DNA from 2 places in the Massilia sp. BHUDP2 genome. Region 1 is predicted to be linked to the other one. Evidence: predicted binding sites of a transcription regulator. Region 1 holds the regulator's gene; the other holds the start of a gene.

Evidence for each region. The regulator FNR, encoded in region 1, switches genes on or off when oxygen is low (the NO sensors DNR and NnrR bind a similar motif). The targets are predictions, from matches to a motif close to TTGATNNNNATCAA.
Region 2: a site for FNR is predicted at 3,021-3,034, ahead of ACK6C6_RS16630 (glycine-rich domain-containing protein). Genes of this name have one in related genera too.

What each region holds. Positions count from the first base shown of each region.
Region 1 is NZ_JBJUVW010000001.1:1,708,210-1,713,181, forward strand. It holds gene ACK6C6_RS07665 (metallophosphoesterase) at 1-547, shown strand, start outside; gene ACK6C6_RS07670 (DMT family transporter) at 579-1,505, opposite strand; gene ACK6C6_RS07675 (AraC family transcriptional regulator) at 1,566-2,321, opposite strand; gene fnr (fumarate/nitrate reduction transcriptional regulator Fnr) at 2,332-3,093, opposite strand; gene ACK6C6_RS07685 (hypothetical protein) at 3,175-4,824, opposite strand; gene ACK6C6_RS07690 (hypothetical protein) at 4,844-4,972, opposite strand, start outside.
Region 2 is NZ_JBJUVW010000002.1:1,333,449-1,338,420, forward strand. It holds gene ACK6C6_RS16620 (glutamine--tRNA ligase/YqeY domain fusion protein) at 1-850, shown strand, start outside; gene ACK6C6_RS16625 (CHASE domain-containing protein) at 1,137-2,966, shown strand; gene ACK6C6_RS16630 (glycine-rich domain-containing protein) at 3,281-4,225, shown strand; gene ACK6C6_RS16635 (IS1595 family transposase) at 4,373-4,972, shown strand, end outside.

The sequences.
Region 1 (4,972 bases):
ATGGCTGGACCGCGAAACGCTCGTCATCGGGAGTATCCGCTTCATCGGCACTACCCTGTGGAGCGACTTCGACGCGCTGGCGTTGCGCGAGCAGGAGCTGAGCAAGCAGCTGCAGAAACGCGAAAAGGCCTTCCGCGCCGCCAACTGGTACCTGTCGAAGAACACCACCCTGAAAAACGGCGAGAAGGTGCTGGCCGAGGGCATCCGCGAGATGGCGCTGGACTGCCAGGACTGGCTGCGCGGGGCGCTGGCGGCGCCCTTCGAGGGAAGCACGGTGGTGGTGACCCATTTCGCGCCCAGCCTGCAAAGCGCCGACCCGCGCTACGGCCTCACGCCCGGGACCGCGGGCTTCTGCAATGCGCTCGACGGCCTGTTCCCGCAGGCCGACATCTGGATCCACGGCCACCTGCACTGCGCCAACGACTACGTGGTCAGCGGCGTCGACGCCGGCCGGCCCTGGTCCTGCCGCGTGGTGGCCAACCCGCTCGGCTATCTCAGCAAGGGCGAGCAGGAAGCCTTCCGGCCCGATCTGGTGATCCAGGTGTAAGAAAGGAGCGCCTGGCGCTCCCTGGAACCGCTCAATTGCGGTGGGCGGCGGCGCAGGACACCACGCCAGCCATCAGGAGCACCAGCGCCGCCGCCTCCAGGCCGCTGGGCCAGCGCGCCTCCCACAGGAAGCCGTAGAGCGAGGCAAACACGGTCTCGAACACGATCATCTGGCCCATCAGCGCCATCGGCAGGGCGCGGCTGGCGTAGTTCCACAAGGCGTTGCCGATCACGGAACAGAAGATCCCGACCGCCGTCACCACCCCGAGGAACTGCAGCCATTCGCTGCCCGTGTGCGCGGCGCCGCCGGGCGGGAAGGCCGGCAGCGCCAGCAGCAGGGCCTGGGCGCCCGTCATCACCCCCACCAGCAGGCTCCATTCGTTGGCCGAAATGCCCTCGAGGCGCGCCAGCCAGCGCCGGTTGACGACCGCATAGAAGGTCCATGACAGCAGCGCGCCGATCGCCGACAGGAGGCCGATGCCCGAGCCGCCCTCCAGGGAAGACAAGGAATCCCAGCTGATGCAGGCCAGGCCGGCCCCGCCCAGCAGCAGGGAGGGGGCCAGGCGCCGCAAGGACACCGCGCCGTGCTCGCGCGAGCCCGCCAGGGTCACGGTGATCGGCAGCAGCCCGATCACGATCGAGGTCATGGCCACGCCACCCAATTGGACGGCCTGGGCCAGGAACAGGTAGTACACGATGTTGCCCGCCAGGCTGAGCCAGGCCAGGCCGCGCCAGTCGGCCCGGGTCAGTCGCTGCCTGAGCCGCGGCCAGGCGCGGGCGACCAGGATGGCGGCGACGATGCCGTAGGCGAGGTAGCGGCCCGCCGACAGCTGCAGGGCCGAGAAGCCCGGCACCAGTTCCGGGGCCAGGAACACCAGGCCCCAGAAGGCGCCCGCGGTGATGCCGGCGCCGATGCCGAGTTGCGTGGTGTGGGATGTGGTGTGAATCTGCGAAAGCATGGACGATCTCCTTGGGAAGGGAGATTGTCGGCCGGATGCCCGCGGCGCTCTTGACCCTGGCTACTGCTGGTTTGACAGATTCTCGCGATACGCGCGCCGGTAGGCCGCGGGCGTGGTGTCCATCGCCCTGCGCATGGCACGGGTCAGCGCGCTCTGCTCGGAAAAGCCCGCTGCCAGCGCGATCTCGGCCACCGGGCGCGCCGTCGCACGCAGCCATTCGCAGGCATGGCGCAGGCGGCAGTCCAGCAGCCAGTCGTGGGGCGTGCTGTCGCGCTCTTCGCGAAACAGCGCATGCAGGCGGCTGACGCTCAGGCTGGAGGCGCGCGCCATGGCCTCGGTGGTCCACGGCAGGCCGGGTTCGGCCTCGATGCGGGCGAGCAGGGCGGCCAGGCGCGAGCTTGGTGCGGGCGCTCCCAGCACCAGGGTGTCGAGCAGCAGCGGGGTCCAGCCGGCCAGCACGGAAGGCGCGGGCGGAGCGGTGGCGGCCATGATGCCCATGAATTCGACCAGCTTGCGCGCTGCCGGACCGATGGCGCCGAAGGGTTGCTCGAGCAGGCGCTGCCAGGGTCCTTGCGCGAAAGTATCCGGTCCCAGGTCGACGATCAGCGACCGGTTGGCCACCGGGCTGCACTGCGAGTGCCAGGCGCCCGGCGCCACCACCGCCACGCGCAGCGGATCGAGCCGGGCCTGGCGGCCTTCGATTTCCAGGGCGACTTCGCCGCTCACGGGGAGCACCAGCTGGCCGAACTCGTGGCGGTCCGAGCTGCGCGCGGCGCCATAGCTGCGCAGATGCAGGTCGAGCAGCGGAGCAGCCATGGCGGTGTCGCTAGCCCATCGGGCTGCAGACGTCGGTGCCAGCCGCCAGCGCCTTGAGCTTGGCCGGGTCGAGCAGGGTGACTTCGCGCTTGTCGACCTGCAGCCAGCCCTGTTTCTTGAAGCGCGACAGCAGGCGGCTGATGCTTTCGATGGTGAGCCCGAGGTAGTTGCCGATGTCTTCGCGCGACATGCGCAGCTGGAAGCTGTGCGGCGAATAGCCGCGCGCCGCGTAGCGTGCCGACAGGTTGACCAGGAAGACGGCGAAACGCTGCTCCGCCCGCATATTGCCGAGCAGCAGCATGACGTTCTGTTCGCGCGTGATCTCCTGGCTCATGATGCGGTGGAAGTGGCGCAGCAGGGCCGGCACGTGGCCGAACAGCTCTTCCAGGCGCGAGAACGGGATCTCGCACACCTCGCTGTCCTCGAGGGCCACGGCGTCGCAGTGGTGGGTGCCGCTGATGGCGTCCATGCCCAGCAGTTCGCCGGCCATCTGGAAACCGGTGATCTGGGCTTCGCCGGCGGCGTTGACCTGATAGGTCTTGAAATGGCCGAAGCGCACCGCGTACAGGTTGCGGAAGGGCTCGCCCATGGCGTAGAGGCGCTCGTCGCGCGCGAGCCGGCGGCGGCGGCCGATGATCTGGTCGAGGCGATTGATGTCGGCATCCTCGAGGCCCATCGGCAGGCACAGCTGGTGCATGCTGCACGCGCTGCAGCTGGCCTTGAGGGCCTGGATGACCTTCGCTTCGCCCGGGAGCGAGATGGGTTGGTTCATGGCAGGGAAACGAAAATGCTGACGCGGCCATTATAGACAAAGGCCGCGTCCGCGGGTTTCATTTCCAAAATACAAGCCCGATTACAGGTGATGCCGGTGTTCCGCCTTCATCCTGTAATACTCCTGCCGGCCCTTGGCGCGCACGGTCGCGGCGATCTCGGCGGCTTCCTGCGCCGCCTGGTTCACGGTCGCGAAGGCGTCGGCGTTCCCCTTGAGCGCTTCCACGGCCTGCTGCGATTGCACCGTGCCCGCCAGCGCCAGGCCGAAGGTGGCCGACACCGCCAGCTCGGCCGCCAGGGTGTCGAGGCTCGGCGCCACCACGTCCTGCAGCGCCTTGGCCGCCTGCAGCTCGGCGCTGGCCTGGGGCGCCGCCAGCGTGCGCGCCAGGTCCATGTCGCCGGCGACCCGCGCCAGGAAATCGAGCGCCGCCCGGCTGCCGGAGCGGTTGGCCAGGTCGCCGAGGCGCAGCAGGGCCGTGTTCCTGGCATTGAACACGGCACGGCCGGCGCGCGCACTTTCGACGAAGTCGATCATCGGCTGGACCGCGATCTCGCTGCCGATGTAGCCGAGGGTGGCCACGATCTGGGTCAGGAACTCCTCGTGCTTCTCCGGCTCGTTCACCAGCCAGTCCAGCAGCAGGCGGGCGTCCTTCTCGCCGTACTGCGAGGCCAGCTCCCATGGCACGCCCTCGATCCAGTGCTGGGAGACGAAGTCGCGCACGTCGGCAGGCAGCGCCAGGCCGCCCGCACCGCAGGAGCAGCCGCCGGCGGCCATCACCTTGCCGCTGATGCTGAGCGGGCCTGCTAGGTACGCCGAGGACTCGGCCGCGTTGACCACGTTGTGGTCGGCGCCGACGGACGGGTACATGACCGCGCGCGGGTCGTCGGTGCGGTGGGGCAGGCCGCAGTTGTGGCCGTACTCGTGCACCCAGATCAGGCCTTCCTGGTTGGCGGTGAAGCGCACCGCGGCCACGTTGACCGAGGCGCTGCCGACCGGGGCGCAGCCGATGATGCCGTCGCCGGGGCCGCCGCACCAGCGGATGGCCTGCACGATCTTGACCCCGCTGCCGGCGGTCAGGAGGGCATTCAGGTCGCTTGAGGTCTGGATGGTGCCGGGGATGTTCGCCGGCAGCAGCCGGACTGCGCCGTTGCGCACGAAACGGACCGGGGTCGTGACGTCCGGCCCGCTGTCGTCGTTCTGGAGGATCGTGCCCATGTCGGCCAGGATCCGGTCGGCCTCGGCTTCGCTCAGGGCTACGCTGCTGTGGCGGTGCACCGTGACCGAGACCGTGCGCAGGCCAGGGGGCGCCGAGGGCGGGTTGACGACCAGGTAGTCGACGTAGAGCCAAATGTCGGCGCTCCACTCGATGTTGACCCAGATGTCGACGCCGCCCCCGCGCGGGGCGACGTTGTGCACGGTGTAGCGGGCCGCGCCGATGAACTTGCCGGCGGGCGGTCCGCCGGGCACGCCTTCGCCGATGGCCACGAAGACCTGCGAGCCGGGCTGGATCAGGTCCCAGTTGAGCCGCAGCAGCCATTCGCCGCGGCGCATGCCCCAGTCGTGGCGGTAGGTAAAGCCGTTCCCTTGCAGCGCGGGCTGCACGCCTTCCGTGCCGACGCTCGCTTCGGCGACGGCCCAGGGGCCTTTGGTGCTTGATGAATCCGCGCGCTCCTGCGTTCCGGGGTCGAGGAGCAGTGCTGCGTCCTGGTCGAGACGATCATTTGGTGCCATGGGAATCTCCTGGTGCGCTTCAAGGGTTGATGATCAGGTAATCGGCGTAGAGCGAGATGTCGCTGCTCCACGCGATGTCGACCCAGATGTCGACGCCGTTCCAGCGTGAGGCGACGTTGTGCAGGGTGTAGCGGGCCGCGCCGATGAA
Region 2 (4,972 bases), on a different contig from region 1:
GGATGAAGGTGTGGTGACCGGCTGGGACGACCCGCGCATGCCGACCATCGTCGGCCTGCGCCGCCGCGGCTACACGCCGGAATCGATCCAGCTGTTCTGCGAGCGCATCGGCGTCTCCAAGGCCGACGGCTGGATCGACATGAGCACGCTGGAAGGCGCGCTGCGCGACGACCTCGATCCGAAGGCGCCGCGCGCCATCGCCGTGCTGCGTCCGTTGAAGCTCATCGTCGACAACTTCCCGGAAGGCGAGTCGGTCGAGTGCTCGTCGCCGGTCCACCCGCACCACCCGGAGATGGGCGTGCGCAGCTTCCCGTTCACGCGCGAGCTGTGGATCGAGCAGGAAGATTTCATGGAAACCCCGACCAAGGGCTATCACCGCTTCACCCCGCCGGTGGGCGAGCAGCCGGGTTCGCGCGTGCGCCTGAAGTACGGCTTCGTGGTCGAGTGCACCGGCTTCGACAAGGACGAGAACGGCAAGGTCACGGCGGTGCACGTGAAGTACTTCGAGGACTCGAAGTCGGGCACGCCGGGCGCGGACAACTACAAGGTCAAGGGCAATATCACCTGGGTCAGCGCGGCCACCGCGCTGGAGGCCGAAGTGCGCCTGTACGACCGCCTGTTCACGGAGCCGCAGCCGGACGCCGGCGGCAAGGACTTCAAGGCCGCGCTCAACCCTAACGCGCTCGAGACCGTGACCGCCTACCTGGAACCGGGCATGAAGGACGCGGTGGCCGACCAGCGCTTCCAGTTCGAGCGCCACGGCTATTTTGTGGCGGACCGTGTGGATTCGCAGCCGGGCAAGCCGGTGTTCAACCGCGTGACGACGCTGAAGGACAGCTGGGGGAAGTAATTCCTCTTACGCCTTACTGTTAAGGCAACCATTTCTGCGTTTTGCAGGTATTTGAGGGGGAGCAATGCTCGTGGCATTGCTCCCCCGAATTTCTTGTTCTTGACCGAAAACGTTTACATTCCGTCCACATCGTTGCACATCCACGATACCTATTCATCCTGATAGGTTCCTCGTTCCGTAAAGATGCTTAGTGTAGGCATGTATGTCGCATTATCGCGACGCATTCACCTAGCAAGCGAGATTACGGATCATGCCTCCCCGCAGCTCCTCCAACCATCATGTCGTCATGCCGACGGCGATGCTGACCGGGGCCTTGCTGTCCGTGGCGGTCGGCGCTGCCCTCTACCTGGCTACCGCCAAGGCGATCGAAAGCGACGCCCAGACGCGCTTTCGCGGCATGGCGCGCACCGCCCAGCATGCGATCGTCGCCCGCGTAAAAAGTTATACGGACGTCCTGCGCGGCATGGCCGGACTGTTCCACGCCAACCCGAATGCCAGCGCCGACGATTTCCGCCACTATGTCGAGCAGCTCGACACGCCGCGCAATTTCCCGGGCATCGAAGCGATGAATTATGCGCGCACCGTCGGCGCGGACGAGCTGCCGGCGGTAGAGGCCGACGTTCTCCGGCGCCTCCGCCAGTACGGCATGCCCGAGCCTGCCACGAAGCTGCGAGCCGTGCCGGGACGCGACAGTTACACGGTCCTCGTCTACATGGAACCCGCCATTCCGGAATCGCTCAAGAAGCTCGGCGTCGACCTGGAAGCGCGCAGCTATATCCGCCGCACCGCGGCCGAATCGCGCGACAACAACACGATCGCCGCCTCCGGCCTGCGCGTCAACATCCTGCCCGGCTCCGGCCCCACCCAGAACATCCTGGCGATGCGCTTGCCGGTGTACCGCAGCGGTATGCCGATCAGCAATGTCGCCCAGCGCCGCGCCGCCTACATCGGTTCCGTCGGCATCGGCTTTGGCGTCAACAAGATGGTCAACGGCGCACTCGAAGGCTTCCCGGCAGAGGGGGTGCGCCTGGTGCTCACCGACCTCAACGACGTGCCGCTGGAACCGGGCGAGCACCGGCTCAGCGCGGTGCTGTACGACAGTAATGTGGCGGCCAAGGGGTCGTCGTCGCTCCCGAAGGACGAGGACAGCGTACTGCACGCCAGCCTGCCGATCGAATACAACGAGCGCCAGTGGCGCGCCGATTTCAGCATCGCCAAATCGGCGCTGTACACGCGCTTCGACCTGTTCTATCCCTGGTTGGCCGCGCTGGCAGGCACGCTCAGCACCGCCCTGCTCTACGCGCTGTTCCAGACCATGGCTTCGTCGCGCCGCAGCGCCCTGCGCATGGCCGAGGACATGACGCGCGAGCTGCGCGCCAGCCAGGCCAAGCTGCAGGCCACCAACGAGAAGCTGCGCCAGCTGGCCGCGCACGCGGAGCAGATCAAGGAAGGCGAGCGCAAGCGCATCGCGCGCGAGATCCACGACGAGCTCGCGCAGAACCTGCTGGCCTTGAAGATCGAGGCCGAGATCCTCGCCAACCGCACGCGCGACCGCCATGGCCGCCTGTACGAACGCGCCAGCGCGACCGTACGCCAGATCGACCTGACCATCCGCAGCGTACGCCAGATCATCAACGACCTGCGGCCGAACGTGCTCGACCTCGGCCTGAACGCAGCGGTGGACTGGCAGGTGGCGGACTTCTCGCGCCGCACCGGCATCGAATGCGAACTGGTCGAGGACGAAACCGAGCACCACCTCGACGACGGTTGCGCCACGGCCTTCTTCCGCATCCTGCAGGAGTCGCTCAACAACGTGGCGCGGCACGCACGCGCGACCAAGGTGCGCATCGACCTGCACCAGCACGCCGACATGCTGACCATGACGATTCGCGACAACGGCATCGGCATGCAGCCGGGCAGCCGCAACCGCAACGGATCCTTCGGGCTGGTGGGCATCGAAGAGCGTGTCAACATCCTGGGCGGCAGCTTCTCGATCAGCAGCGGCCCGGACACCGGCACCACCATCGTCGTCACCATTCCCGTAGGCGGGCATTCATCCGAACCACCCGCTGTCCCAACTCACGACAGCGATGCCGCGCTGCCGGCCATCGCCTGAAGATGGAGCGGATGTGCGCCCATGTTGTCTCGTTTCAGCACAGCAGTTACTCGGTTGACAGAACTCAACATTAAGCCTGACCGGTCGCAGGACAATTGTTATCACTGCCACCGGTCAAGACGCAGTTCCTGACTTCCGATTAACCGCGTCACGTTCTTTGAGGAGGATTCTCTGACGTACCGCTTCAACACTAGGGATAAAAAAAGAATGCCTTAACAAACAGATCTACACAAACAGATCTACAACAAAAGGTGATAACTATGTCGACCAACGAATTCGCAGCATTTGAAGCACTTGATCTTGCCCCGATCAAAATGAAACTGATGCATGTGGAATCCGGCGAAGGCTGGTCCGCCCTGCGGGCCGATGCAGTGGAAACGGAATACCGCCGCTTCCTGTTCCTGATGAAGAAGTACCCGGACGCGGAGGCATCGCCGACCGTCGACGTCGACATTTTCTGGCACTACCACATCCTCGATACGATGAAGTACGCCCAGGATTGCGAAGCCGTGTTCGGCTACTTCCTGCACCACTATCCCTACGTTGGCATCAGCGCCAGCGCCAACGATGGCGACCATGCGGCTGGTGGCGAGCGCATGCGCGCAATCTACGAAGCGGAATTCGGCACCGGGCCTGCCGCCTACGCTGCCTACGCATACTGCTCCGCGCCGGGCAAGCCGATCGAGGCCGCCAAGGCCGCGTACGCATACTGCTCGGCGCCGGGCAAGCCGCGCGAAGCCGCGAATGCCGAATACGCTTACTGCTCCGCGCCGGGCAAGCCGCACGACACCGCCGACGCCGCGTACGCATACTGTTCCGCGCCAGGCAAGCCGCGCGAAGCCGCCAACGCCGCGTACGCTTACTGCTCCGCACCGGGCAAGCCGCGCGAAGCCGCGAATGCCGCGTACGCATATTGCTCAGCACCCGGCAAGCCGCGCAATATCGCCAACGCCGCGCACGCATACTGCTCGGCGCCGGGCAAGCCGCGTGAAGCCGCCAACGCCGCCCACGCTTACTGCTCAGCACCGGGCAAGCCGCGCGAAATCGCCAACGCCGCCCACGCTTACTGCTCAGCACCGGGCAAGCCGCACAACACCGCCAGCACCGCATTCGCATACTGCTCCGCACCGGGCAAGCCGTACGAAGCCGCCAACGCCGCGTACGCCTATTGCTCCGCACCGGGAAAGCCTTCGCTGATGCAGGCTGGGAGCACGGAACGCTGCGCCGCACCGGGCAAGGAGCTGGCGCACGCCGCCTGATTCTCCTTCCCTCGAACGGCCGGCCGGACGACGCTTGCGTCCCGCCGGCCGTTTTTTCATTGGCGCTGTCAACCTTAACTATGGATGAGCGCGGAACTGCTGAGCTGCTTCCTGGTCGAACGCCTGTCACCACAGACGGGAACGACCATGCGCGCGCCTTATTTCAAGAAGTGGTTTGCCAAACTCGCTGCACTGAACCTGCCCCAGCGCCTGCAGACGCTGGCCGCCCTGCATCCCGCTGCCGGGCTGGACCAGGTGAGCGCCCTCATCGGCCAGATCGGCGGAGCGATACGTCGCTGCCCCAGTTGCGCCGGCGAAGCTTACTACCGGCATGGACAAGCAAACGGCCTGCAGCGCTATCGCTGCCGTGCCTGCGGCCGTACCTATAACGACCTGAGCGGAACGCCGCTGGCGCGGCTGCGGCTGCGTGAAAAATGGCTCGATTACCTGGGCACCGTGCTCGACTCGAAGTCGGTGCGCGCAGCTGCCAGCGAGGTCGGCGTACACCGCAACACCGCCTTCCGCTGGCGCCACCGCTTCCTGGAGCGACCCAGGTATGCCCAGCCGAGGCGCCTGGGCGGCATTGCCGAAGCTGACGAAATGTTCATGCTGGAATCGCAGAAGGGCGCGCGCAAGCTGGATCGACCGGCGCGTCGGCGCGGCGGCCGCGCCGGCAAGCGCGGCATCTCACGCGAGCTCGACTGCATTCTGGTAGCGCGCGACCGCAGTGGCCAGACCATCGATGCC